DNA from 2 places in the Escherichia sp. B1147 genome. Region 1 is predicted to be linked to the other one. Evidence: predicted binding sites of a transcription regulator. Region 1 holds the regulator's gene; the other holds the start of a gene.

Region 1 (15,150 bases):
GGACACACATGCTCCAGAATACGGTGCATATCTGCTTTCGGCTCACCCACTGCCAGACCGCCGACAGCGTAGCCATCAAAACCGATATCTACCAGACCTTTAACAGAGATATCACGTAAATCTTCGTAAACGCTACCCTGAATGATACCAAACAACGCATTTTTGTTACCGAGGCTGTCAAAACGTTCGCGGCTACGCTTCGCCCAACGCAGCGACATCTCCATCGAACGTTTAGCGTAATCCCAGTCAGCAGGATACGGCGTACACTCGTCAAAAATCATGACGATGTCTGAGCCAAGATCGTATTGAATCTCCATCGATTTTTCAGGATCGAGGAAAATCGGGTCGCCGTTGATGGGGTTACGGAAGTGCACGCCCTGTTCGGTGATTTTACGGATGTCGCCAAGGCTGAAGACCTGGAAGCCGCCGGAGTCGGTAAGGATCGGGCCTTTCCACTGCATGAAATCGTGCAGGTCGCCATGCAACTTCATGATTTCCTGTCCTGGGCGCAGCCACAGGTGGAAAGTGTTGCCGAGAATAATTTGTGCGCCAGTGGCTTCAACTTCTTCCGGCGTCATCCCTTTTACGGTGCCGTAGGTGCCAACAGGCATAAAACAAGGCGTTTCCACTACGCCACGATCGAAGACCAGGCGGCCACGGCGTGCGCGACCGTCGGTGGTGTCCAGTTCAAATTTCATGTTTTCTCCACTACGTCAGAAAAACAGTCCAACGTTTAAACCTGCGCCGCGGAATTACTCCCCGACGCGCTCATTAATTGCCTGCGGATTGTACGTGATAAACATCGCATCACCGTAACTAAAAAAGCGATATTTCTCTTCTACCGCCGCTTTATAGGCGTTCATCGTGTGTTGATAACCGGCAAATGCTGAAACCAGCATAATCAGCGTTGACTCCGGCAGGTGAAAGTTAGTCACCAGCGCATCGACCACTTTGTACTGGAAGCCGGGATAGATAAAGATTTGTGTATCATCGAAAAACGGTTCAATCAGATCGTTTTTCGCCGCCTGGGCCGCGCTCTCAAGCGAGCGAACAGAGGTGGTGCCAACCGCAATCACCCGGTTACCGCGCGCTTTCGCCGCCAGCACCGCGTCTACCACATCCTGCGGCACTTCAGCGTATTCTGAGTGCATGATGTGGTCTTCAATGGTGTCGACACGTACCGGCTGGAACGTCCCCGCCCCCACGTGCAGGGTCACGAATGCCATCTCCACGCCTTTGGCGCGTAATTTTTCCAGCAGCGGTTCGTCAAAGTGCAGTCCGGCGGTCGGTGCTGCTACCGCGCCTGGTTTTTCGCTATAAACCGTTTGATAAAGTTCGCGGTCTGCATCTTCATCCGGACGGTCGATGTACGGCGGCAGTGGCATATGGCCGATGCTGTTGAGAATATCCAGCACCGAACGTTGATCATTAAATTCGACTTCAAACAGCGCGCCGTGACGAGCGGTCATTGTTGCTTTGATGCTTTCGTCATCGCCCAGAATCAGTTCAGCGCCCGGTTTTGGCGCTTTCGAGGCGCGAATATGCGCGAGAATGCGTTTGTCGTCGAGCATCCGCTCAACCAGCACTTCAATCTTGCCGCCGCTGGCTTTACGCCCAAACAGACGCGCCGGGATCACGCGGGTATTGTTAAAAACCAGAAGATCGCCAGGGTTGAGCTTGTCGAGTAAATCGGTGAAAGTACCGTGCGTCAGCGCGCCCGTCGGCCCGTCCAGCGACAGTAAACGACAGCTACTGCGTTCAGGCATTGGATAGTGGGCAATCAGGGATTCGGGCAATTCAAAGGAGAAATCTGTAACGCGCATGACACTGACTCAGACTAAAATAAGAGGCGGGTAGTCTAGTGCCGGGGCGCTCTCCCTGCAACCTTTACCCCCTTTGGATAGAATATAATCGATGAATTTTTTAGCTCACCTGCATTTAGCTCACCTGGCGGAAAGCTCGCTCTCTGGCAACTTACTGGCTGATTTTGTTCGCGGAAATCCTGACGAAAGTTTTCCGCCCGACGTGGTCGCAGGTATTCATATGCATCGGCGTATCGATGTGTTAACTGACAATCTGCCGGAAGTCCGCGAAGCGCGGGAGTGGTTTCGTAATGAAACGCGCCGTGTCGCGCCTATTACGCTGGATGTGATGTGGGATCACTTTCTTTCCCGCCACTGGTCGCAGCTGTCGCCCGATTTTCCGCTACAGGAATTTGTCTGTTATGCCCGCGAGCAAGTGCTTACCATTCTGCCGAACTCACCGCCGCGCTTTATTAATCTGAACAACTACTTATGGTCAGAGCAATGGCTGGTGCGCTATCGCGATATGGATTTCATCCAGAACGTGTTAAACGGCATGGCAAGCCGTCGCCCACGCCTGGATGCTCTGCGTGACTCCTGGTACGATTTAGACGCCCATTACGACGCCCTTGAAACCCGCTTCTGGCAGTTTTATCCGCGGATGATGGCGCAGGCTTCACGCAAAGCGTTATAAGGCATTAATTCATCCACACCGTGGCTGATATCGCGGGCAACGTCAGGATCCCGTCCACCCGTTGTCCGTTCCCTTCTTTGCATTGCCATTGCGCAACATTAAGCAACGGCGACGCGGGTAGCACTACTTCACACGCTTCACCACGGTTGATTGCCACCAGCACACGCTGCTGATTGAGCACACGCACAAACACCACCACGTTATCTTCGGCATACAACACCTGACAGCCGCCACGACGCAATGCCAGACTCTTCTTACGCAGCGCAATCATTCGCTGGTACAGCGCGAATAGCTCCGTATCTTGTTTTTCCGGGTCCCAGGGAAACGGTTTACGACAAAACGGATCGTTCTTGCCGTCCACTCCCACTTCATCGCCGTAATAAATACACGGCACGCCAGGCCAGGTGAACAGCCAGACGACCGCCAGTGGCAGACGTGCAACATCCCGCCCAAGTAACGTTTTAAATCGCGCGGTATCGTGACTGTCGAGCTGATTAAACATACGCAGTTGCTGTTGATGAGAAAGCCCGGCACGGTAATTGTCCATCCAGGTCATACAAATTTGAGCGTCAATCTGCTGCGGATCGTAAGAGACGTCGGTATTAGCGAGAAAGCCCCACAGCGGAAAAGTAAAGCCGCGATAGTTCATTGAGGCATCTTCCACATCGGCCTGTAACCATTGCCGCGCATCGCCAAAATACTCACCGACAATGTACGCTTCCGGCTGGGTTTCTTTCGCCGCCTCAGTGATGCCGGCGACATGCTGCAAATTATTGCGCGCCCCGCCCGCTTCCCCCAGCATATGCACCACATCCAGCCGCCAGCCGTCCATATTCCACGGCGCTTTCAGCCAGTGACGGACAATGCTGTCTTCACCGCGATAAATTTCATTCACCAGACTTTCCGACTGATAATCCAGTTTTGGCAGGCTGGCATAGCCCAGCCAGTCGAGCGCCGTGCCGTCATCGCGAAACGAGTACCAGTCGCGCCAGGGCGATTCGGGGTTGTGACAAGCGCCGCCCGTCCCGCGATTGTGCCTGTCAAACCAGGCATGAGAATCACCACTGTGGTTAAACACGCCATCCAGCATCAGCCGCATCCCTTGCTGCTGCGTGTTGTGCCTCAAACGCAGCAACGCTCCGTCGCCGCCAAACTGTGGATCGACGTGGCGATAATCTTCAGTATCGTATTTATGCACGCTGGGCGCTTTAAACACCGGATTAAGATACAGCGCCGTCACGCCAAGCTTTTTCAGGTACGGCAGTTTTTCGCTAATCCCGTCCAGATCGCCGCCATAGAATGTTGATCCGCCCGCCTGTGCCGTGATTGGTTCATCCCAGTCACGCAATATGATTTCCTGCCCGGCGGCGTGATGATAATAGACATGATCCTGATCGGCATTACGAGGCAGACTCCGGGCAAAACGATCCGGGAAGATCTGATAAAAAATCTGATCTGCCGCCCATTGTGGTCCGATATCCGGCACATCGACGGCAAACTGTTCCAGCCGTGCTGGCGGTACTGAGCTGAAACCTTGCGGCGTAAACCAACGCTGGCGATCGTGCCACAGCAATTTGAAACTGTAGCGCCGCCGTGGTTGCCCGGTAGCGAGAGAGAGCGCTCCCCGCCACGCCGTCACGCCAGGCTGCGGCTGACTGCGCTGTTTACGCATTGGTACTGACGTTTCTTCGTTATCGTTTTCCGTGCGCAGCATAATGCGCTGTGGCGGCTCTTCGCCCGTCAGCCACAGTGTAATAAGCAGTTGATCTTTGCTTTGCTTAACAAACGGGGACACCGGCAGGTGCCATGCATTCAACATCATAATTCCCCTGCGATTAAAATGTGATCACCTTGCCATAGCCTGATGCGGGATCAATCATCATCTGAAGGATATTTAAGGGAGGAGGACGGGGGCGGATAACTTTCGGAAGAGCCGGATCAGGTTTTGCTCCCGATCCGGCGACAAAAGGCAGGAATTAGTGGTTTTCTGCTAACTGTCGATCGTGGCGGCGTTTAAACATCCAGCCAATCAACAGCACCACAATCCACGCAAAACCGACATACAGAGAGATGCGCGTTTCAGGGTGATAACCAATCAGTCCGATGATAAAGACCAGGAAAATCAGCCCCGCGGTGGTTGTTGCCACCCCGCCAGGAACTTTAAATTTCAGCGCTTTAACTTCTTCTGGCGGTAGACGGCGACGGAAGGCAATCTGCGACAGCAGGATCATAATCCACACCCACACGGTGGCGAAGGTCGCCAGCGAAGCAATCACCAGGAAGACGTTTTCCGGCATGATGTAGTTCAGATACACCGCAAACAGCAGCGCAGTAGTCATTACCAGCACCGTGACCCACGGAATGCCGCGACGCGACGTTTTGCTGAAGATTTTCGGCGCGCTCCCCTGCTCTGCCATGCCGTGCAGCATACGGCCTACGCCAAACACGTCGCTGTTAATTGCCGACAGCGAGGCAGTCAGCACAACGAAGTTAAGAATGCTGGCGGCAAAGGTAATCCCCAAATGCTGGAACGTCAGCACGAACGGGCTACCAGCAGTACCTACCTGATTCCACGGATAGATAGACATAATGACGAACAGCGTACCAACATAGAACACCAGAATACGCATCGGCACTGAGTTAATCGCGCGCGGAATGGACTTCTCCGGCTCTTTCGCTTCACCGGCGGTAATACCAATAATTTCAATACCACCGTAGGCAAACATCACCATTTGCAGTGACATCACCATGCCAAGCCAGCCGTTACTGAAGAAGCCACCGTTGCTCCACAGGTTATGGATACCGGTCGGTTGCCCGCCGTTGCCAATCCCCCAGATGATGATGCCGAAACCAGCAACGATCATGATGATAATGGTGGCAACTTTAAAGAACGAGAACCAGAACTCCAGTTCGCCAAACACTTTCACGCTCATCAGGTTAATGGCGCAGATGATCAACACCACGCTCAACACCCAAATCCAGTGCGGCACCGTCGGGAACCAGACGCCCATATAGATACCGAAAGCGGTCACATCGGCGATGGCGACAATAAGGATTTCAAAGCAGTAGGTCCATCCGGTGATATAACCTGCCAGCGGGCCAAGGTTTTCCTGCGCATAACGCGAGAAAGAGCTGGCTGCCGGGTTATGTACCGACATTTCCCCCAGCGCCCGCATAATGATATATGCCGCGACACCACCGATAATATAGGCCAACAACACGCTCGGTCCGGCCATTTTGATGGCATCTGCCGAACCGTAAAACAACCCGGTGCCAATTGCTGAACCCAGTGCCATAAAGCGTATGTGTCGGGTACTTAGCCCACGCTTTAGCTTGTTCTTACTTTCCATCAATTCCTAACCCATCAACACAATAAAAAACCACGGGGCATCGCAGCCCCGTGGTTAAAACAAATGTTCAGTGATTTAGTGAGCGCTGGAGGTCACCTGACGACCTGCCGCGCGATCCCAGATAATGGCCAGAACCACCATCACCACTGTTGGCATTAACCACGCCAGACCTTGTTCGGCCAGCGGTAAACGCTGCGCCCAAGACGGTAAGATATCGCTGAATGCAGATGCTTTGATCCCGTCGAGAATACCAAAAAGCAGGCTGATAAACATCGGCGGAGCAATCACGCGGGACGAATTATGCCACCATGAGCGCGTAAAACTTAATACAACCAGTGCGATACACGGCGGATAAATAGCGGTCAGCACCGGTACAGAGATCTGAATCAGCTGGCTCAAGCCGAGGTTAGACACCACCATCGAGAAGCCGCCGAGGATAAACACCAGCGTACGATAAGAGAGTGGTACGTACTGAGCGAAGAATTCTGCACAAGCACAGGTCAGGCCAACAGCCGTAACCAGGCAGGCGATGAAGATTAACGCCGCCAGCAGGAAGCTACCGCCACCGCCAAAGGTGTGCTGAACGTAAGCATGCAGAATTGCCGCACCGTTCGCGGATTGATCAACCAGCGACGCGCTGTCTGACCCCAGACGGAAAAGCGCCAGGTACAGCAGAGTCAAACCAACACCCGCCATCAGGCCAGCCCAGACGGTATAACGGGTCAACAGACGCGCTTCGGTTACGCCGCGAGAACGCGCCGCGTTAACAATAACGATACCAAACACCATAGCGCCCAGCGTATCCATCGTCAGGTAGCCATTGACAAAACCGTTCGAAAACGCAGCGTTTTGATAGGCCTCAGTCGCCGTGCTAATCGAGCCCGCAGGCCAGACAATCGCCGCAACAGACAGGATGACCAGCGCAATAATTTTCAGCGGCGCGAGGAAGTTGCCCACGGTATCCAGCAGCTTGCCCGGATAGAGCGAAACCAGAATAACGATAGCGAAATAGACCAGGCTGTAGATAAACAGCGGCAATGCTGAGTCACCCGTCAGCGGCGCAATGCCCACTTCAAAGGAGACGGTTGCCGTACGCGGTGTTGCAAACAGCGGCCCGACAGCCAGGTAGCAGACCGTTGCCAGCAGCACACCTGCGACTTTACCGATTGGTGTGCTCAGACTGTCAACGCCGCCGCCAACTTTCGCCAGCGCCACTACCGTTAATACCGGCAGACCAACGGCAGTAATGAGGAAGCCGAATGCCGCAGTCCAGACGTGTTCGCCTGCCTGCAAACCGACCATAGGAGGGAAAATAATGTTACCTGCGCCAACGAACAACGCAAATGTCATAAAGCCCAGAGCGATGATATCGCGCGATCTTAATTGATGGGTCATAAATCATACTGCCTGTGGATGTGGTGTTGTAACGTTAAATTTTTGTGCCAATCCCTGGGGATGATACAGCGGTATATTTAAACAATTTTAGCGGGAAATACTCCCAACCAGGCGCGGCGAAGAATAGTTTTTCGATTTACCGCGTGAATGCAGTCAGTATGACAGCACCTGAAGCGCAATTTAAACGCTTATAACGTTTTAAAGCAAGAAGGGATCTAAAAACCAGAGGGATATAACGATAAGAAATCATTAACCAGTATAAAACGCTATTTCAGCGAAAAAGTTATGGCTAATCATGCGAACAAAAAATCACCAGGCATTGTAAAATTCAGCGCCCATTTTTTGACTGCAAAGAAAAAAAGCCAGCGTCAGCTGGCTTATGGCAATAAAAAATGACAAAGGCGGATTAATCGTTGTTTTTGGCAATTAAACGTTCCGGCAGAACAAAACTGAAACGCGTGCCTTTGCCCACCGTACTTTCAATATTGAGCCTGCTTTCGTGATGATTTACCGCATGCTTCACGATCGCTAACCCCAACCCGCTACCGCCGGTTTGTCGGGAGCGCGCTTTGTCTACACGATAAAAACGCTCGGTCAGGCGCGGAATATGCTCTGGTGCGATGCCCGGTCCATTATCTTCAACGCTAAATTCAGCACCGTGCGGCACTCGCTGCCAGCGCACCGTGATATGTGTGCCTTCCGGCGTATGATTCACTGCGTTATAGACCAGATTCGAAATCGCACTGCGTAGCTGGTCTTCATTGCCAGACACTTTGAGGTCGTTATCTATTTCAAAGGTAAATGTCTGTTTTTTATGGCTAAGAGTCTGAGCCTCACGCTCAACGACGCGCAGCATCATCGGCACATCAACCTTCTCATTAAGCAACTGCGTCGGTGCGGCTTCGATTTTCGACAGTGTCAGCAATTGCTTCACCAGCCCTTCCATCCGCTGGGTCTGCTCACGCATGGTGTGCAACGCTTTTTCGCGTACCGCGCCTTCCAGCGGCTGCTCATGCATCATCTCCAGGTAACCCTGTAACACCGTCAATGGCGTGCGTAACTCATGGCTTACGTTGGCAAAAAAGTTGCGCCGCGCCCCTTCCAGTTGATGCATTTGCGTGACGTCACGCGCCACCATCAACAGCTGTTTATGGGTATAAGGCATGACGCGAATTTCCAGATGCCGCCCGGTGTTGAGCACCAGATTGAGCGGGCGAGAAAAATCACGCGTTTTCAGATATTGCGTAAACTCCGGGTAACGCAGCAGGTTAAGGATGTTCTGCCCGTTATCTTCTGGCCAGCGCAGACCAAGAACTTGTTGCGCCAGACCATTACACCAGAAAATACCCCCCTCTTCCGTGGTCAGTACCACTGCATCGGGCAGTGACTCCGCCCCGCTACGAAAGCGTTTAATCAGATTGCCCAGTTCGCGGCGGCGTTTTTTATTACGCAGCTGCATCTGGTGTAAGCCATACAGCAGCGGTTCCCAGCTACCACGCCCCGGTGGCGGGGTCATACTGCGATCCACCCATAGCCACCATGAAAGGCGCAATAAATTCCAGAAATGCCAGATAAGCAGTCCTGTTACCGATGCCAGCAAAAACCAGGGCAGGTAACCAAAAAAAGCACCCAGGATGAAAGCCGGGATGCAGCAAAGTAGCAGCTCCAGCACCAGCCTTTTCCACGACAGCCGTTCCAGCACGTAAGATACTCCAGTTATGAAATTATAAGCCCTGCTCTGCGTCCGAAGAGCAAGGCGTTAAAAGCGGGTTGAAAAACGATATCCTGTACCGCGCACCGTCTGCACCATGCGGTCATGCCCGCCGGGTTCCAGTGCTTTACGCAAGCGGCGAATGTGAACATCGACCGTGCGGTCCTCCACATACACATTGGTTCCCCAGACGTGATTTAACAGCTGCTCGCGGCTGTACACGCGCTCGGGATGCGTCATAAAAAAGTGCAGCAGTTTAAATTCAGTCGGCCCCATCTCCAGTGGTTCTTCGCCCGCCATCACCCGGTGAGATGTCGGGTCCAGACTTAGCCCCTGCATCTCAATCACCTCTTCCACCGCCATAGGCGATATACGGCGCATCACCGCTTTAATCCGCGCCACCAGTTCCTTCGGGGAAAACGGCTTGGTGATATAGTCATCGGCGCCGGTTTCAAGGCCGCGCACGCGATCTTCTTCTTCCCCTCTGGCGGTCAACATCACTACCGGAATATCCCGGGTCATCGACTCACGCTTGAGATGTTTGATGAACTGGATACCGGAGCCTCCGGGTAACATCCAGTCGAGGAGAATTAAATCCGGCCAGGGTTCATTAAGTTGATTCACAGCACTGTCATAATCTTCCGCTTCGACCGGCTGAAAGCCATTTTGCTCGAGCACGAAGCAGACCATTTCGCGAATTGGAGCTTCATCTTCTACGACCAGAATACGTCTCGCCATGATTTGCCCTGTTGTAATAAATAGATTGCGATCGTTAATGCGACGTCATTATGCGTCAGATTTATGACAGATTTATGAAAAGCACGTCGCACATCCCTTCAGGTTATTGATTTCCGTGGCGCAGAAAAAAGCAAATAACATATCTGTTTGGGTATAATCGCGCCCATGCTTTTTCGCCAGGGAATCGTTATGCGCATCCTTCACACCTCAGACTGGCATCTCGGCCAGAACTTCTACAGTAAAAGCCGCGAAGCCGAACATCAGGCTTTTCTTGACTGGCTGCTGGAGACAGCACAAACCCATCAGGTGGATGCGATTATTGTTGCCGGTGATGTTTTCGATACCGGCTCGCCGCCCAGTTACGCCCGTACTTTATATAACCGTTTTGTTGTCAATTTACAGCAAACTGGCTGTCATCTGGTGGTACTGGCGGGAAACCATGACTCGGTAGCCACGCTAAATGAATCGCGCGATATCATGGCGTTCCTCAATACTACCGTGGTCGCCAGCGCCGGACATGCCCCACAAATTTTGCCTCGTCGCGACGGGACGCCGGGCGCGGTGCTATGCCCCGTTCCTTTTTTACGCCCGCGTGACATTATTACCAGCCAGGCGGGGCTTAACGGCATTGAAAAACAACAGCATTTGCTGACAGCGATCACCGACTATTACCAACAAAACTATGCAGATGCCTGCAAACTGCGCGGCGATCAGCCTCTGCCCATCATCGCCACGGGGCATTTAACGACCGTTGGCGCCAGTAAAAGTGACGCTGTGCGTGACATTTATATTGGCACGCTGGACGCTTTCCCGGCACAAAACTTTCCGCCAGCCGACTACATCGCGCTCGGACATATTCACCGCGCACAGATTATTGGCGGCATGGAACATGTACGCTATTGCGGCTCTCCTATCCCACTGAGTTTTGATGAATGTGGCAAAAGTAAATATGTCCATCTGGTGACATTTTCAAACGGCAAATTAGAGAGAGTGGAAAACCTGAACGTACCGGTAACGCAACCGATGGCGGTACTGAAAGGCGATCTGGCGTCAATTACCGAACAGCTTGAACAATGGCGCGATGTGCCACAGGAGCCACCTGTCTGGCTGGATATTGAAATCACTACTGATGAGTATCTGCATGATATTCAGCGCAAAATCCAGGCATTAACCGAATCACTGCCAGTCGAAGTATTGCTGGTACGCCGGAGTCGTGAACAGCGCGAGCGTGTGTTAGCCAACCAACAGCGTGAAACCCTCAGCGAACTTAGCGTCGAAGAAGTTTTCAATCGCCGTCTGGCACTGGAAGAACTGGATGAATCGCAGCATCAACGTCTGCAACATCTTTTCGCCACGACGTTGCAGACCCTCGCCGGAGAACACGAAGCATGAAAATTCTCAGCCTGCGCCTGAAAAACCTGAACTCATTAAAAGGCGAATGGAAGATTGATTTCACCCGCGAGCCGTTCGCCAGCAACGGGCTGTTTGCGATTACCGGCCCGACCGGCGCAGGAAAAACCACGCTGCTGGACGCCATTTGTCTGGCGCTGTATCACGAAACCCCGCGCCTCTCTAACGTTTCGCAATCACAAAATGATCTAATGACCCGCGATACCGCCGAATGTCTGGCGGAAGTGGAATTTGAAGTGAAAGGTGAAGCGTATCGCGCGTTCTGGAGCCAGAATCGGGCGCGTAACCAGCCGGACGGTAATTTGCAGGTGCCGCGCGTAGAGCTGGCGCGCTGCGCAGACGGTAAAATCCTCGCAGATAAAGTAAAAGATAAGCTGGAACTGACGGCAACGTTAACCGGGCTTGATTACGGGCGGTTCACCCGTTCGATGCTGCTTTCACAAGGGCAATTTGCTGCCTTCCTCAATGCGAAACCGAAAGAACGCGCGGAATTGCTAGAGGAGTTAACCGGCACCGAAATCTACGGTCAAATCTCCGCGATGGTCTTTGAACAGCATAAATCGGCCCGCACTGAACTGGAGAAACTGCAAGCGCAGGCCAGCGGCGTAGCGTTATTAGCGCCAGAACAGGTGCAATCGCTTACAGAAAGTTTGCAGGTACTCACTGACGAAGAGAAACAGTTACTCGCCGCGCAGCAGCAAGAACAACAATCACTTAACTGGTTAACGCGGAAGGATGAGTTGCAGCAGGAGGCCAGTCGCCGTCAGCAGGCACTGCAACAGGCGTTAGCTGAGGAAGAAAAAGCACAACCGCAACTGGCGGCGCTCGGCCTGGCGCAACCCGCGCGGCATCTACGTCCGCACTGGGAACGAATCACAGAGTATTCAACAGCGCTGGCACATACTCGTCAGCAGATTGAAGAAGTGAATACTCGCTTACAAAGCACAATAGCGCTTCGCAGCGGCATTCGTCACCAGGCGGCAAAACAGTCGGCAGAATTACAACAGCATCAACAAACACTGAATGCATGGTTACAGGAACACGACCGTTTCCGTCTGTGGAACAACGAACTGGCTGGATGGCGCGCGCAGTTTGCCCAACAGGCAAGCGATCGCGGGCATCTGCGGCAATGGCAACAGCAGTTAACCCATGCGCAGAAAAAACTTAATGCGCTTCCGACGCTCTCTTTGGCATTAACTGCCGATGAAGTTGCCACCGCCCAGGCGCAACATGTTGAACAACGTCCGCTGCGTCAGCGCCTGATTGCGCTGCATGGGCAGATTATTCCCCAGCAAAAACGCCTGGCGCAGCTACAGGCCGCTATCCAGAACGTCACTCAGGAACAGACGCAACGTAACGCTGCACTTAACGAAATGCGCCAGCGTTATAAGGAAAAAACGCAACAGCTTGCCGACGTCAAAACCATTTGCGAGCAGGAAGCACGCATTAAAACGCTGGAAGCCCAACGCGCGCAGTTACAGGCGGGTCAGCCGTGTCCGCTTTGTGGTTCCACCAGCCACCCGGCGGTCGAGGCGTATCAGTCGCTGGAACCAGGCGTTAATCAGGCCCGGCTATTAACGCTGGAAAACGAAGTGAAAAAGCTCGGCGAAGAAGGCGCAGCGCTGCGAGGACAACTGGACGCATTAACAAAGCAGCTTCAGCGTGATGAGAACGAAGCGCAAAGCCTCCGGCAAGATGAGCAAGCACTTACTCAAGAATGGCGTGCACTAACGGCCAGTCTCAATATCACCTTGCAGCCGCAGGACGATATTCAACCGTGGCTTGCCACCCAGGAAGAGCACGAAAAACAACTGCAATTACTCAGTCATCGTCATGAATTGCAGGCGCAAATTGCCGCGCATAATCAGCAAATTTCCCAGTATCAACAACAGATTGAACAACGCCATCAGCAACTCTCTGCAGCGTTAGCAAGTTACTCGCTGGCATTGCCACTGGAAGATGAAGAAGAAAGCTGGTTGTCGGCGCGCCAGCAAGAAGCACAGAGCTGGCAGCTGCGCCAGAACGAATTAACCGAGTTGCAAAACCGTATTCAGCAGTTGACGCCAATTCTGGAAACGCTGCCGCAAAGTGATGAACTACCGCATAGCGAAGAAACGGTGGCGCTGGAAAACTGGCGGCAAGTTCACGAACAATGCCTCGCGTTACAAAGCCAGTGGCAAACCTTACAGCAACAGGAGGTTCTGGCAGCGCAAAGTCTGCAAAAAGTTCAGGCGCAGTTTGACTCCGCGCTACAGGACAGCATTTTTGACGATCAGCAGGCATTTCTTGCGGCGTTAATGGATGAACAGACGCTAACTCAGCTGGAACAGCTGAAACAGAATCTGGAAAACCAGCGTCGTCAGGCACAAGCGCTGGCAACTCAGGCGGCAGAAACACTGACACAACATCAACAGCAACAGCCTGGCGGACTGGATCTCACGTTGGCTGCGGAACAGATTCAGCAGGCGTTAGCACAAACTAACCAAAAATTACGTGAAAATACCACTCGCCAGGGGGAAATTCGCCAGCAGCTGAAGCAGGATGCAGACAACCGTCAGCAACAACAAACCTTAATGCAGCAAATTGCACAGACGACCCAGCAGGTCGAGGACTGGGGATATCTTAATTCGCTGATTGGCTCCAAAGAGGGCGATAAATTCCGTAAGTTCGCTCAGGGGCTGACGCTGGACAATCTGGTCCATCTGGCTAATCAGCAACTTACCCGGCTGCACGGGCGCTACCTGTTACAGCGTAAAGCCAGCGAGGCGCTGGAAGTCGAGGTTGTCGATACCTGGCAGGCAGATGCGGTACGCGATACTCGTACGCTTTCCGGCGGCGAAAGTTTCCTCGTGAGCCTGGCACTGGCGCTGGCGCTTTCGGATCTGGTCAGCCATAAAACGCGTATTGACTCGCTGTTCCTCGATGAAGGTTTCGGTACGCTGGATAGCGAAACGCTGGATACCGCCCTTGATGCCCTGGATGCTCTGAACGCCAGTGGTAAAACTATCGGGGTGATTAGCCATGTTGAAGCGATGAAAGAGCGTATTCCGGTGCAGATTAAAGTGAAGAAGATCAACGGACTGGGCTACAGCAAACTGGAAAGCGCGTTTGCGGTGAAATAACTATTCAGCAGGATAATGAATACAGAGGGGCGAATTATCTCTTGGCCTCGCTGGTCGTTATCCTGCAAGCTATCACTTTATTGGCTACGGTGATTCGTAGCCGTCCTGGTGGTTGTGATGGTGGTATGAAAAAAGTCATTTTATCTTTGGCTCTCGGCACATTTGGCCTGGGGATGGCCGAATTTGGCATTATGGGCGTGCTCACGGAGCTGGCACATAACGTTGGCATTTCGATTCCTGCCGCCGGGCATATGATTTCGTATTATGCACTGGGAGTGGTGGTCGGGGCGCCGATAATCGCGCTTTTTTCCAGCCGCTACTCGCTCAAACATATCTTGTTGTTTCTGGTGACTTTGTGCGTCATCGGTAACGCCATGTTCACGCTCTCTTCGTCTTACCTGATGCTCGCCGTTGGCCGCCTGGTTTCCGGTTTTCCGCATGGCGCATTTTTTGGCGTCGGGGCGATTGTGTTATCGAAAATTATCAAGCCCGGCAAAGTCACCGCTGCCGTGGCGGGTATGGTTTCCGGGATGACGGTCGCCAATTTGTTGGGCATTCCTCTGGGGACGTATTTAAGTCAGGAATTTAGCTGGCGCTACACCTTTTTATTAATCTCTGTCTTTAATATTACTGTGATGGCATCGGTCTATTTTTGGGTGCCGGATATTCGTGACGAGGCGAAAGGAAACCTGCGCGAACAGTTTCACTTTTTACGTAGCCCCGCGCCGTGGCTAATTTTCGCCGCCACCATGTTTGGCAATGCGGGTGTGTTTGCCTGGTTTAGCTACGTAAAACCTTACATGATGTTTATTTCCGGTTTTTCGGAAACGGCGATGACCTTCATTATGATGCTGGTCGGGTTGGGGATGGTGCTGGGCAATGTGCTAAGTGGCCGGATTTCCGGACGTTACTCGCCGCTACGCATTGC
Region 2 (15,150 bases), on a different contig from region 1:
AAGTATATTGGCAACTTTTTGTATGACTTCCCCGGCATTGTCCACGCCTTCAGTCTTTTGCTTTTCTACCCACTGAGTTTGCTCTTGCTGATAATCAATCGCTTTCTGCCAGGCGTCCAGTTCTGATTTTTTCAGATAGCGAACATGTACACCTTCCTGCTCGAGCGTTTTTACCATGTTGATCAGATTGTTATCTAATGCCTGGCCTAGCGCCTTCTGGGTTGTAATGGCTGCTCGTTGAATCGCCTCGCGATCTTGAGTACTGAGGCTTTCCCAGGTGTGTTTATTCATCGTCAAAAGATAAACATGGCCGAGCCAGAGCGAAGGAGATAGCAACACATTCGGCGCAGCACGTTCAGCATGGATGTCATATCCGCTATCGAGATTGACCATTAAGCCATCGAGTTGCCCGTCACGGAGGGCTGTTGTGATTTGCTCATTCCACGGTAAGGTTACGGTTTTTGCTCCCGTATGACTTAAATAAGCCCGATGCCAGAAACTGGCTGTGCGCCAGGTGGTTCCCTGAAGATCGGTTAATGTCTGAATGGGTTTGGTGGAAAAAAAGCCTACCGGGTAGCCAAGGAAAAATTGTAAGTTCACGACATTGTTACGCTCAAGTTCAGCGTTAAATTCGGGAATTTCCGCATATACGCGACGAAAGAATTCAACCTGACTGGCTCCATGATCCGGGCCAATAGCAAAGCTCTTGAAGATTTGATGAAGCGGTAATTGTTTCGCTGTGTATTCCGGCACCACTATACCCATATCAGCTTTGCCGCCATCGCTTATCGTCGCCAGTGCATCATAGCTGATGGCGGTTTCACCGTTCCAGTGTGGTTCAATTTTCAAACGTCCCTGCGACTCTTTTTCAATTTCTGCAAAAAATGTCTCTTGAATCAGTTGGGTACGCATTCCACCAAAGGGTTCATGATCGGTATAGCGCAGGATTTTTTCTGTGGCAAAATTGGGGGGAGATATCAGAAGTAATCCTGATAAAAGAAAGGGGAGTAATTGTCGGTAGTGCATATCTGTTCCCTCAGTTTATTAATTAAACTTATACTATATTAATATTATCAATTATCCCTAATGTTATTCCCGCGCTATAGTCTGCGCATCAGATAATTAGCCCGGAATAAATTACGTGATATCTTATTACTTTCAAGGCCTTGCACTTGGTGCGGCTATGATCCTGCCGCTCGGCCCACAAAATGCTTTTGTGATGAATCAGGGCATTCGCCGCCAGTACCACATTATGATTGCCTTGCTCTGCGCGATGAGCGATTTGGTCCTGATTTGCGCCGGGATTTTTGGTGGTAGCGCGTTATTGATGCAGTCACCGTGGTTGCTGGCGCTGGTGACCTGGGGCGGTGTGGCTTTCTTGCTGTGGTATGGCTTTGGTGCTTTTAAAACGGCGATGAGCAGTAATATTGAGCTGGTCAGTGCTGAAGTGAGGAAGCAGGGACGTTGGAAAATTATTGCCACTATGCTGGCGGTAACCTGGCTGAATCCGCATGTTTACCTGGATACCTTTGTGGTATTGGGCAGCCTGGGCGGGCAGCTTGATGTCGAGCCAAAACGTTGGTTTGCGCTCGGGACGATTAGCGCCTCTTTCCTGTGGTTTTTTGGCCTGGCGTTATTAGCGGCCTGCCTGGCACCGCGTCTGCGCACGGCAAAAGCACAGCGCATCATCAATTTTGTGGTGGGCTGCGTTATGTGGTTTATTGCTCTGCAACTGGCGAAAGATGGTATTGCTCATGCACAAGCCTTGTTCAGTTAGGCGCTATCTGATGGAAAAATAAAACAGAGACGCTAAGCTTGCCTCCAGAGGTCCTGAATTTTGGGCAAGTCAATTAACACGGAGAGACTAACGTGAAGTTCAAAGTTATCGCCCTGGCGGCATTGATGGGTTTCAGCGGGATGGCAGTACAGGCCAATGAACTACCGGATGGTCCGCACATTGTCACTTCAGGAACGGCAAGCGTTGATGCGGTGCCTGATATCGCTATTCTTGCTATTGAAGTTAACGTGACGGCGAAGGATGCCGCGTCTGCCAAGAAGCAGGCGGATGAGCGCGTCGCGCAATATATCTCTTTCCTTGAACTCAATCAGATCGCGAAAAAAGATATCAGTTCCGCGAATTTGCGTACCCAGCCAGACTACGATTACCAGGATGGTAAAAGTATCCTGAAAGGCTACCGTGCCGTGAGAACGGTGGAAGTCACGCTTCGTCAGTTAGACAAACTGAATTCCTTGCTGGATGGCGCGTTGAAGGCCGGACTCAACGAAATTCGTTCTGTGTCGTTGGGCGTGGCGCAGCCGGATGCCTATAAAGACAAAGCGCGTAAGGCAGCGATTGATAACGCGATTCATCAGGCTCAGGAGCTGGCGAACGGCTTTAATCGCAAACTGGGGCCGGTATATAGCGTGCGCTACCATGTTTCCAATTATCAGCCCAGCCCAATGGTACGCATGATGAAAGCCGATGCCGCGCCGGTTTCCGCCCAGGAAACTTACGAGCAGGCCGCTATTCAGTTTGATGATCAGGTCGATGTGGTCTTCCAGTTAGAACCAGTGGATCAACAGCCCGCTAAAACACCTGCCGCACAATAATACTTGTAGCCCGACTTATTTGTCGGGCTAATGTCTTTATCTGATATCGCCTCTTTTTTCTGTAATTTTCTGTAAAACCATGACGTAAGCACCTATTTTTGCTTGCGATTTCATTAAGGATGAACTGACTGAAACGGTTAAGCGGACAGGGATGTTTGGAGGAAGCGGCGATGGATATTTTTATTTCGAAAAAGATGCGCAATTTTATTTTATTAGCGCAAACCAATAATATTGCCCGGGCGGCAGAAAAGTTACATATGACTGCTTCACCGTTCGGCAAAAGTATTTCCGCCCTGGAGGAACAAATTGGTTATACATTATTTACCCGTAAAGATAATAATATCAGTCTTAATAAAGCCGGGCAGGAGCTTTATCAAAAACTCTTCCCGGTTTACCAACGGCTTTCTGCTATCGATAATGAAATTCATAATTCCGGACGTCGTTCTCGTGAAATTGTGATTGGTATCGATAATACTTATCCGACGATTATTTTTGATCAGTTAATTAGCCTGGGGGATAAGTATGAAGGTGTGACGGCCCAGCCGGTTGAGTTCAGCGAAAATGAGGTTATCGACAATCTGTTCTATCGTCAGCTTGATTTTATTATCTCTCCGCAGCATGTTTCCGCTCGTGTACAGGGGTTGGATAATCTAACAATGAGTGAACTACCGCCGCTACGACTGGGGTTTCTCGTTTCTCGCCGTTATGAAGAGCGTCAGGAGCAGGAGTTATTACAGGAGCTGCCCTGGTTACAGATGCGCTTTCAAAACCGTGCTAATTATGAAGCGATGATTGATGCGAACATGCGCCCTTGTGGGATCAATCCAACAATTATTTATCGCCCATACAGTTTTATGGCCAAAATCAGCGCCGTTGAGCATGGACATTTTCTTACGGTGATCCCACATTTTGCATGGCGGCTGGTGAACCCAGCTACGTTGAAATATTTTGATGCACCGCATACGCCAATGTATATGCAGGAATATCTTTATTCACTGAAAAATCATCGCTATACCGCCACGCTGCTACAGCAAATTGCTGAAGATCGTGACGGTACGAGCGATTAACCCAGCATTGAGCCAGTTTCGAGATAATTACGATGCAGATCGAAAACGTGGCTAAGATCGTGGTGAATATGCCCGCCGGGCGCATTCTCCAGATAGCGATGCAGATAGTCACGGTACATAGGATGCGCGCAGTTATCGATGATTGTGCGCGCGCGCTGAAGTGGAGAGAGGCCACGCAAGTCGGCGATCCCTTGTTCTGTGATGATCACTTTCACGCTGTGTTCGCTGTGATCAACATGGCTGCACATAGGCACGATGGTTGAGATTTTACCTTCCCTGGCGATAGATGGCGCCATAAAGATCGACAAGTAAGCATTGCGTTCAAAATCGCCGCTACCACCGATACCATTCATTAAATTAACGCCGACTACGTGCGTTGAGTTGGCGTGTCCGTAAATATCAAACTCGAGGCCGACATTCAGAGCGATAACACCAAGGCGGCGGATAATTTCTGGGTTATTGGAAATCTCCTGCGGACGTAACACAATGCGGCTGGCGAAGTAATCCATATTGGCGTAAATCTTGCGCAGTGAGTCGGCAGAAATTGTCAGACTGGAGGCGCTGGCGCCGGTAATTTTACCGGTTTCCAGAAGATGAACCACAGACTCCTGTAGCACTTCCGAATACATCATAAACGGAGGAATATCCTGGTTTTCACCCAGGCGCGCCATTACCGCATTATTGATGTTGCCTACCCCACTTTGCAGTGGCAGAAATTCCCGCGGAATGCGCCCCTGCGCCATTTCACGCAACAAAAAGGTGATCACATTGTCGGCGATTTGCTGGCACATGGGATTTTGTTTATCCAGCGAGTTACCTGCATCAGGTAAGTTGGTTTCCACGACGGCGACAATTTTTTTCGGATCGATTTGTACATAACGTGTACCGACGCGATCCATCGCATGGAAGATCGAAACGCTATTGCGCCGCGGTGGTGCACCAGGAGTCACAATATCCGCCAGTTCTGCGACGCGAGGGTCGTGATAATGATTGAGCTCAATGATCACTTTCTTTGCACGCAGCAACCAGGTCGGGGCATTACCGATCCCACTGGTTAACCAGACGCGACCATCCGGAGCGAGGGCTGAGGCTTCAATTACCGCAACATCAATGTCGCCGAAAAAGCCGTAGTTGACCATTTGCGCCACTTCGCTCAAATGCAGATCAACAAAACTAACCGCCCCCTGATTGATCTTTTTACGTAATCCCGATGATGTCTGATATGGCGCGCGCCATGAAACGGCGTCAGCTTCAGAGAGAATGTCATCGGCGGCGGCACTAATCGACGCTCCGGTCAGCAGGCGAATTTGATACGGTTTTTTCGCCTCATGTTGTTCATTGGCGCGACGGGCAATGGCGACAGGAAGAGCCTTGGGCGAACCCGCAGGGGTAAAACCACTGAATGCCACCATATCGTTGTGCTGGATAATTTCCGCCGCTTCATCGGCGGTCATCCTTGTCCGGGTAATATTCATCCTTTGCTCCTTAGTTCGTGGATCATTAATGACCGACGAAATTAGGTTTACGTTTTTCCAGGAAGGCGTTCATACCTTCCTGATAATCTTCGCTGTCATAAACCGCCCGACGCATCCCTTGAATACGCTCAAATTCATCTGAATTCATGGTGTGTGCTTCACCCAGTACGCGCAGCTCTTCCTTGATTACTGCAATGGCTAACGGTGCTTTTTCGGAAATGTGGTGAGCCATTTGTAAGGTGAAATCTTCCAGTTCGTCGGCCTCAACAACGTGGTTGAGAATGCCAACAGCCAGCGCGCGTTGGGCGGTGATTGGCGAAGCGGTAAAAATCAGCTCTTTGACAATGTGGAAACCCGCGTCGCGAGTCAGGTTGTGGATCCCCACCAGGTTATACGGTACGCCCAGGTTGACTGGCGTCATTGAGAAGGTAGAAGTACTGGCGGCGATGATCAGATCAGAACTCATGATCATTTCAAATGCGCCACCCCAGACGCTACCTTCGACCATCGAAATTACCGGTTTAGGGCATTTTTGGATCACGCGGGTAATTTGACGTAGTGGATCATCGTAAGAGAGCGGATCGCGACCTCCTGATGGCAACTCATGAATGTCGTGACCTGCGGAAAAGACTTTGGAACCACTTGGGGCGCGCAGAATGATGCAGCGGATTTCTGGACGGTTGAGATCGTTTAATGCCTGAATCAAATCATCAATAAAGACTTTACTTAACGCATTGAGTTTGCGGGTATAGTTAAACTCAATGACCGCCACTTTGCTGATGATGGTTACATTAACATACTGATAAGACATAAAAATTCCCTTAATTAAAATACTGAGTCTGGATAAAATCACTGAGCTGCCGTAAACCTGTGCGCGGCGAGAGCATATTATTTTTGACCGCTAATAGCGTTTGGCTGTAATAGCGATCGAAATCTTCATTAGTGAACAGGTGGTGCAGCACCTCTTCTTCGGTCTGTTTACGCAACCATTCCATCGATTGTTGTTGCCGCACCTGTTGTAAACGACCGCTGGTGGTCAGTGCGGTTTTGAAATCGATAATTGCGCGCCAAATCTCATCGATGCCGCATTTTTCCAGTGCACTACAGGTGAGGACCTGGGGCTGCCATTCGTCATATTTTCGACGCAGAATATGCAGAACGCTTTCGTACATATGGCGGGCAATGGCGACATTCGTGTGGTTATCACCATCATCTTTGTTGATGACAATCAGATCTGCCATCTCCATCAAACCCTTTTTAATGCCCTGGAGATCATCGCCGCCACCGGCAATCTGTAGCGAGATAAAGCAGTCCACCATGCGGGCGACTTCCGTTTCTGACTGCCCGACGCCGACGGTTTCAACGATCACCACGTCATAACCCGCCGCTTCACATAACAGCATTAACTCCCGCGCCCGCTGACTGGCGCCGCCAAGGTGACCAGATGACGGAACCGGGCGAATAAACGCTGCATCGGCACGCGCCAGTTCGGTCATACGAGTTTTATCCCCAAGGATGCTGCCACCGGTTACAGGGCTGCTGGGATCGACGGCAATCACTGCGACCTTAAGCCCCTGGTGAATCAGTAACATGCCGAAGGCTTCAAGAAAGGTACTTTTTCCTGCTCCTGGCGTGCCGGTAACGCCCAGTCGCAGGGCGTTACCACAAAACGGCATGATGGCATCAAGCAGTTGAGTGCTGAGTGCCTGATGGCGAGAGTGGCGGCTTTCAACCAGCGTCATGGCCTGGGCGAGCGTAGCACGCTCACCCAGACGTAGGCGCCGAATGCTGTCTGTCAGCGTGGCTTCGTTAATCATGATGTTGGCTAATCCGGTTTAGCACATCACGCACGCTGTCGAGCATGGGAGTACCAGGGCCGTAAATCGCCGCCACGCCACGCTCTTGCAGGAAGGCATAATCTTGCGGCGGAATAACGCCACCGGCGACCACGCAAATATCTTCGCGCCCCCATTTTTTCAGGGCTTCAACCAGTTCCGGGATCAGCGTTTTATGTCCAGCTGCAAGCGAGGACGCGCCCACCACATGAACATCGTTTTCCACTGCCAGGCGGGCGATCTCTTCCGGCGTGGAGAACATAGGACTTAAATCAACGTCGAAACCAAGATCGGAATAGGCGCTGGCAATGACTTTCGCCCCGCGATCGTGTCCATCTTGTCCCATTTTGGCGATCAGAATGCGTGGGCGACGGCCATTATTCGCGAGGAACTGCTCCGTTTGCGCAACAATTGCATCAAACTCGAAGGCTGATTTTTCCGACTGATGATAGCTTTGCGCAATGACGCCAGTAACACACTGGCTCGGTACCAGATAACGATCAAAAGCGGCTTCCAGCGCATCGGATATTTCACCCAGCGTCGCGCGAACGCGAGCCGCATTAACAGCGGCAGCCAGCAGGTTTTCGTTATGCTGTGCAGCGTGAGTCAAGGCGTTCAGCGCGGTAGTTACGGCGGCATCATCACGGGAGGCGCGAATGCGTTCCAGCGAAGCAATTTGCTCGTTACGTACCATCACGTTGTCGATTTCAAGGACATCAGTTTCATCTTCGTGATCCAGCTTGTACTTGTTGACGCCGACGATCACGCGTTTACCCTGGTCGATCAACGACTGTTCACGGGCAGACGCTTCTTCGATCATCCGTTTTGGCAGACCTGCTTCGATCGCCTTCGCCATGCCTCCGGCTTCGTCGATCTGATCAATGATGGCTCTGGCCTGTTTCACGATCTGATCGGTTAGCGACTCAACGTAATAAGAACCGGCCAGTGGATCGACGGTGCGACAGAGTTCAGACTCTTCCTGAATAATGATCTGGGTGTTACGGGCAATACGTGCCGAAAAATCGGTCGGCAGACCAAGCGCTTCGTCAAAGGCATTTGTATGCAGCGACTGAGTTCCGCCAAGGGTGGCTGCCAACGCTTCAATTGTGGTGCGGATAACGTTGTTATAGGGATCCTGTTCGGTGAGACTCCAGCCGGAGGTTTGACAGTGGGTGCGCAGCGCCAGCGATTTCGGATCTTTGGCGCCAAATCCGCTTACTGCTTCGCTCCAGAGATAACGTGCGGCGCGCAGCATGGCGACGTTCATAAACAGGTCCATGCCGATACCAAAGAAGAATGACAGGCGCGGGGCGAAGTCATCAATTTTTAAGCCAGCAGAGAGAGCGGCTTTGATGTACTCAATCCCATCGGCGAGAGTAAACGCCACCTGTTGCACGCAGTTCGCACCAGCTTCGCCCATGTGGTAGCCGCTGATACTAATGGTATTGAAGCGCGGCATATTGCCGGAACACCAGGCGATAATGTCAGCGATAATGCGCATAGAAGGTTTCGGTGGGTAAATATAGGTATTGCGGCAGAGGTACTCTTTGAGGATATCGTTCTGAATTGTACCCGTCAGTTTATCAGGGGGAACGCCTTGCTCTTCTGCCGCCACGATATAAAAGGCCAGCACTGGCAGGACTGCACCGTTCATGGTCATCGAAACCGACATTTTATCCAGCGGGATTTGGTCGAATAGCACCTTCATATCTTCTACGGTGTCGATAGCGACGCCCGCTTTGCCAACATCGCCCGCCACGCGCGGGTTATCGGAGTCATAGCCACGGTGAGTGGCAAGGTCAAATGCTACGGAAAGACCTTTTTGCCCGGCAGCCAGGTTACGGCGATAAAAAGCGTTGGACTCTTTTGCTGTCGAGAAACCGGCATACTGACGGATGGTCCACGGTTGGGCGGTATACATAGTGGCGCGGGGACCACGAACGTAGGGCGGCAAGCCAGGAAGGGTACCGGTCACTTCCAGATTGTCGAGATCGGCTTCGGTATACAGTGGCTTGATGGCGATCCCTTCCGCCGTTTGCTGAACCAGCGAGTCGACGGTTTTCTCCCGACGGCTCAACTCCTTGTTGGCAAGCTGTTGCCACTCTTGCACGTTTGACATTATTTGCTCCATAAAACGCAATAAAAATTAGGGGGTTTGCGCTTACGGTGAGCTTTTTATACGGGTTTGTCGCCAGCAAAAAAAATGTAATGGGGCGTCTTTTTTTGCCGTGTGAGATTTGTCTGTTTTGTGACGTTATTCAAAGAATAAAAAAGGAAAAAAGAAAAACGCCTGATATGTGCTACCAGACGTTAACTGATTGATTAATCCTGACGAAGCACTTTGTGACCATAGTCGAGCAAAGCATCAGTGACTTTACGCATCATGCGGCTTTCTGGGGCAAAGCGATGCCAGTAGAGCATTCGCCGTTGGAATAGCCCGGGCGTCAGGTCAATCAACTCTCCGCTGGCCAATTCTTTTTCAATTTGCAGGTGTGGGATCATACAGCAGGTTGTACCCTGACGAGCGAGTTGCACGAAGGCTTCGGACGAGTTAACGATATGGCACGGTACGCTACCTGGCGGCAGATCGAAGTTTTGCTGCAAAAATGCCTGATGCATATCGTCAAGATGGTCAAAGGCGACTACCGGTGCTTTGAGCAGCGCAGAGCGGCTTACTCCGTTGGGGAAGTATTTCTCGGCAAACGGTTTGGAGCTGACGAACAGATAGTCGAGCGCGCCAAGTTTATCAACCAGGCAACTAGGCAGCGCCTGATGTTGAATACTCACCGCGCCGACCACTTCACCACGACGCAGGCGTTCCTGGGTGCGAGTTTCATCTTCCACCTGTAAGTTCAGGCGAATGGGCGAATCAGCCAGTACAGGAGCCAGTGCCGGAAGCAACCAGGTTGCCAGACTGTCGGCGTTGACTGCCAGCGAGAGCAGTAGTGGGGTGGAACCCGTTTGTTCATCGCCCAGCCACTCTTCTTCCAGCAGCTCGACCTGGCGAAGCAGTGCCAGTAATTTTTGCCCTTGTTCTGTCGGGCGTGGGGGAACAGTACGCACCAACAGCGGCTGCCCGAACATATTTTCCAGCTGCTTAATGCGTTGTGAGACGGCTGATTGCGTAATGCACAACTTTTGTGCCGCGCGCTCAAATCCTCGTTCACGTATCACCGCATCCAGTGCCTGTAATGTCCTGTAGTCCGGGCGTTTCATTTCTCTAACCTGCTCCTCAAATATTCTCATGCCGAACTATGACATAATTTTGCTTTGGGTACAGAGTATTTAACGCATACAAAAGCGGTCATAGTGGAAATTTTGGTTGGCAATACCATTTTCACGTAATCCTTTGCCGAGCGCTTTGGCAACACTCTGTGGGCCGCAAAACCAGAAATGGGTATCGCATCTATCTGCTATTTTATCAGTCAGATTTTGCACCTGTAGGTACTCACCTTTATGCGCATCAAGCAGATGCAGTGTGACACCAGCAAGGATACAAAGTGAGGTAAGTTTATCAACATACCAGGCATCCTCGCCTCGGCTGATGCAATACCAGAGATCTACAGGAACAGGGGACGCACCATGCTGGCTCAGATACTCAAGCTGGGCTATAAAGAGGGTAATGCCGATGCCCGGCACCTTGTTAAGCCATGATGAACGCAACGATAAACACATCGTCAGCGTCATCAAACACCATGCAATGGTCCCCGTAAAAAAGAACATATTTTGCCGTAAGAACCATACTGGCGTGATTGGCTTTTCACGAAAAATAGCCACGGACGAAAAAAAATAAGGCATGCGACAAAGCAAATCAACGTACCTGTAAGATTAGCTTTTTCATTTTTGATTTCGTTTTGGTAGCGGGGCATAGAATAATTCTATGCTCCCGTTAAATAGGGTGATTATTTATAGAAAATCACAGTGGCGTGGATATAATTTTTACCGGAGAAAGAACTGATGTAATAATTGCTGGCTTGTAACTCTTCCGCCTTTTCTTTGATTTGACTTTCAACACCCGCTGGATTGCTATTGTGTGTAGACATGCTCACTTTTGATAGCTGTTCAAGGTTATTGTCCGGTTTTTGTATCTCGGTTGCTGCAAATGCGTGTCCAGTGAGAGTGCAAAGAAACAGCGCAGCAAATAAATTTTGCTTAATAGACATAATAACTCCTTTTATATTAAAGATGATTAAATACTTGTGTAATGAGATCAGGGATTTGCGCTAATGCATTTCTCTCAGCAAGTTCGCGCCCCGGCTGGGTTTTGTCGACGCCTTCGGCGCGCAAAATAGACGTGCTGCTAATTCCCATTAATTTCAGCGTGGTTTGCAGATAGCTTTCCTGATGATCCAGTGCCAGATGTGCCTCGTCGCAATAGATACCGCCGCGCGTCGAGACAATAAATGTGGGTTTATCCGTCAGTAACCCAACGGCGCCTGCCGGGGTAAAACGAAACGTTAAACCAGCCTGACAGACCTGATCTATCCAGGTTTTGAGGCCGGATGAAACGCTGTGATTAATCATCGGCGCGCCAATAATGAGCACATCGCACGATGCCAGCTCTTCAATAGCGGCGTGAATATCATTCACCTCTTGCTGAATTTGTGTGTTCCTGCACTCTGCTTTACCGCAAAGCGCCAGAAAGGTTTCTTCACGCAAATGGGGCGGCGGTGTCAGGCCAACGTCGCGATGAATAATTGAGGCTTGCGGGAAGCGTTGGGAAAGCGCTTCAACCAACGCCTGGCTTAATTTCCGCGAACTTGAATGTTTAAGCATTGGGCTGCTGTCGATATGGAGAATTTTCATGGGGTTGCTCTCATTTTTGCGATGAGAGAAGTTTAACTGTTGTTGATATGGTAATTAAATAGACAAAATTGAACTTCATTGTTGTGAAAATAGAACAATCATGATCGACTGGAATGATTACTACTACTTTGCCCTGATTGCCGATGAAGGCAGTTACAGCCAGGCAGCGCTGCGTGCGGGCGTGTCGAAATCGGTATTAAGTCGACGAATGACAGCGCTGGAAGAGCGCCTTGGCGTGCGGCTGATCCAGCGAACCACGCGGCGTCTGGCCCTGACTGCAGCAGGAGAACAGTTTGCCGTCGAGTGTCGGGCGCTGGTGGCGCAGGGGGAACGGGCCAGAGCGGTGGTGATGGCCGCCCAGGAAAGCCCACAGGGAATGCTGCGCGTCAGCGCACCGGTATTTATGGCTGAAACATGGTTTGGTGAGTTTGTCAGTGAGTTTATTGCCCGCTGGCCCCTGACGAAGGTGCAACTGCTGGCAATTAATCGCCCAGTGGATATGGTCGCTGAAGGCATTGATATCGCGCTGGTTACGGCTTCCGGCGCGCTTGCGGACTCGACGCTGCATTATAAAAAATTACATACCCAGACTGATATTTTAGTTGCCAGTTCGCAGTGGCTAGCCCGCCATCCGCAGGTGAAGGCCATTGACGATCTTAACCACGTCGACGGGATCCTTCGCCTGGCAAACAATGGCGGGAGCCAGTGGCAGTTAATTAATGGCGAACAGGAAATTACGCTGCATCCCGAGGCGCGTTTGCAGTCAAATAACCTTCGCGTCATGTTGCAGGCCGTGCTTGGCGGGAATGGCGTGGCGTTATTGCCTCAGTTTGCCTGTAAACAGGGGCTTGCGAACGGGGAGCTGGTGCGCCTGTTTGCACCGTGGAGCGGCATACCCAGACCGTTGTATGCTTTATTTGCGGGGCGAAAGGGGATGCCCGCCATTGCGCGATATTTTATGGATGAGTTAACCGCGCGACTTGCCAACGGGGTCTGATTGGCTTTTTTTGTATATAATGCGAGTGAAATTTCATACCACAGGCGAAACGATCATGACGCAGGATGAATTGAAAAAAGCAGTAGGATGGGCGGCACTTCAGTATGTTCAGCCCGGTACCATTGTGGGCGTAGGTACAGGTTCCACCGCCGCACACTTTATTGATGCGCTCGGCACAATGAAAGGCCAGATTGAGGGGGCGGTTTCCAGTTCTGATGCATCCACTGAAAAACTGAAAAGCCTCGGCATTCACGTTTTTGATCTCAACGAGGTAGACAGCCTCGGCATCTACGTTGATGGCGCAGATGAAATCAACGGCCACATGCAGATGATCAAAGGCGGCGGTGCGGCGCTGACCCGTGAAAAAATCATTGCCTCGGTCGCAGAAAAATTTATCTGCATCGCGGACGCCTCCAAGCAGGTCGATATTTTGGGTAAATTCCCGCTGCCAGTAGAAGTTATCCCGATGGCGCGTAGTGCGGTAGCTCGTCAACTGGTGAAACTGGGTGGCCGCCCTGAATACCGTCAGGGCGTTGTGACCGATAACGGCAACGTTATCCTCGACGTCCATGGAATGGAAATTCTTGACCCGGTAGCGATGGAAAACGCGATTAACGCCATTCCTGGCGTGGTTACTGTTGGTCTGTTTGCTAACCGTGGTGCGGATGTTGCGCTGATCGGCACGCCTGACGGCGTCAAAACTATTGTGAAATGATCTGACGGGGGAACCTCCCCCGTTAAAAAAATTCTCTTCGTTAAATTTGGTGACATGTGTCACGTTTTTGCCTGACCGTTGCCGAACTTGCTAAATAAAGTCTGATTTCCAGCATTTTGCTCTAATAATCATTGTCATCTGATATTTCGTCATCTTCGCGACGCAAACGTTCATATTGCCGCAATATTATTTTTTGATATGTTGAAAGGCGGATGCAAATCCGCACACAACATTTCAAAGACAGGATTGGGTAAATGGCAAAGGTATCGCTGGAGAAAGACAAGATTAAGTTTCTGTTGGTAGAAGGCGTGCATCAAAAGGCACTCGAAAGCCTTCGTGCAGCAGGTTACACCAACATCGAATTTCACAAAGGCGCGTTGGATGATGAACAATTAAAAGAATCCATCCGCGATGCCCACTTCATCGGCCTGCGATCCCGTACCCATCTGACCGAAGACGTGATCAACGCCGCAGAAAAACTGGTCGCTATTGGCTGTTTCTGCATCGGGACAAACCAGGTCGATTTAAATGCAGCGGCAAAACGCGGGATCCCGGTATTTAATGCCCCGTTCTCAAATACGCGTTCCGTTGCTGAGTTGGTGATTGGCGAACTTCTGCTGCTATTGCGCGGAGTACCGGAAGCCAACGCCAAAGCGCACCGTGGCGTGTGGAACAAACTGGCCGCAGGTTCTTTTGAAGCGCGCGGTAAAAAGCTGGGCATTATTGGTTATGGTCATATTGGTACGCAGTTGGGCATTCTGGCGGAATCGCTGGGGATGTATGTTTACTTCTATGATATTGAAAACAAACTGCCGCTGGGCAACGCCACTCAGGTGCAACATCTTTCCGACCTGCTGAATATGAGCGATGTAGTAAGTCTGCATGTGCCAGAGAATGCGTCTACCAAAAACATGATGGGCGCGAAAGAGATCTCGCTGATGAAGCCCGGCTCGCTGCTGATTAACGCTTCGCGCGGAACGGTGGTCGATATTCCGGCGCTGTGTGACGCCCTGGCGAGCAAACATCTGGCAGGGGCAGCAATTGACGTGTTCCCGACAGAACCGGCGACCAACAGCGATCCGTTTACCTCTCCGCTGTGCGAATTCGACAATGTTCTGCTGACGCCACATATTGGCGGTTCGACTCAGGAAGCGCAGGAGAATATCGGCCTGGAAGTTGCGGGTAAATTGATCAAGTACTCTGACAATGGCTCCACACTCTCTGCGGTGAACTTCCCGGAAGTCTCGCTGCCGCTACATGGTGGTCGCCGTCTGATGCACATTCACGAAAATCGTCCGGGCGTGCTGACTGCGCTGAACAAAATATTTGCCGAGCAGGGCGTCAACATTGCCGCGCAATATCTGCAAACTTCTGCCCAGATGGGTTACGTAGTTATTGATATTGAAGCTGACGAGGACGTTGCTGAAAAAGCGTTACAGGCCATGAAAGCTATTCCGGGTACTATTCGCGCCCGTCTACTGTACTAACTCCCCTTCTCTGACAATCAACGGGCAGGTCACTGACTTGCCCGTTTTTTATCCCTTTTACTGCGCTAATTACTGCATTTGCACCGCCGTGTAATCGCCTTTGCGAGCCTGCTCGAAGAAATAAATTAAAGCCAGATCAATACGTTGTGTTTATTCGA

The links. The regulator PhoB, encoded in region 1, activates phosphate uptake and scavenging genes when phosphate is short. The targets are predictions, from matches to a motif close to CTGTCATAAAACTGNCNNAT.
Region 2: the regulator PhoB is predicted to act here: its motif matches at 13,560-13,579, upstream of serA (phosphoglycerate dehydrogenase).

What each region holds. Positions count from the first base shown of each region.
Region 1 is NZ_LFHY01000006.1:64,811-79,960, reverse strand. Features, by position in the region: gene tgt (tRNA guanosine(34) transglycosylase Tgt) at 1-698, opposite strand, end outside; gene queA (tRNA preQ1(34) S-adenosylmethionine ribosyltransferase-isomerase QueA) at 753-1,823, opposite strand; gene acpH (ACP phosphodiesterase) at 1,915-2,496, shown strand; gene malZ (maltodextrin glucosidase) at 2,501-4,318, opposite strand; gene proY (proline-specific permease ProY) at 4,473-5,846, opposite strand; gene brnQ (branched-chain amino acid transporter carrier protein BrnQ) at 5,922-7,241, opposite strand; gene phoR (phosphate regulon sensor histidine kinase PhoR) at 7,648-8,943, opposite strand; gene phoB (phosphate response regulator transcription factor PhoB) at 9,001-9,690, opposite strand; gene sbcD (exonuclease subunit SbcD) at 9,880-11,082, shown strand; gene sbcC (exonuclease subunit SbcC) at 11,079-14,222, shown strand; gene araJ (MFS transporter AraJ) at 14,348-15,150, shown strand, end outside.
Region 2 is NZ_LFHY01000015.1:393,285-408,434, forward strand. Features, by position in the region: gene A9180_RS16875 (C4-dicarboxylate TRAP transporter substrate-binding protein) at 1-1,026, opposite strand, end outside; gene argO (arginine exporter ArgO) at 1,142-1,777, shown strand; gene A9180_RS16885 (oxidative stress defense protein) at 1,870-2,610, shown strand; gene srsR (LysR family transcriptional regulator SrsR) at 2,781-3,677, shown strand; gene scpC (propionyl-CoA:succinate CoA transferase) at 3,674-5,152, opposite strand; gene scpB (methylmalonyl-CoA decarboxylase) at 5,178-5,963, opposite strand; gene meaB (methylmalonyl Co-A mutase-associated GTPase MeaB) at 5,974-6,969, opposite strand; gene scpA (methylmalonyl-CoA mutase) at 6,962-9,106, opposite strand; gene argP (DNA-binding transcriptional regulator ArgP) at 9,310-10,203, opposite strand; gene A9180_RS24020 (ferric reductase) at 10,273-10,674, opposite strand; gene A9180_RS16925 (DUF1471 domain-containing protein) at 10,890-11,150, opposite strand; gene A9180_RS16930 (FMN-dependent NADH-azoreductase) at 11,167-11,793, opposite strand; gene A9180_RS23405 (LysR family transcriptional regulator) at 11,894-12,790, shown strand; gene rpiA (ribose-5-phosphate isomerase RpiA) at 12,846-13,505, shown strand; gene serA (phosphoglycerate dehydrogenase) at 13,760-14,992, shown strand.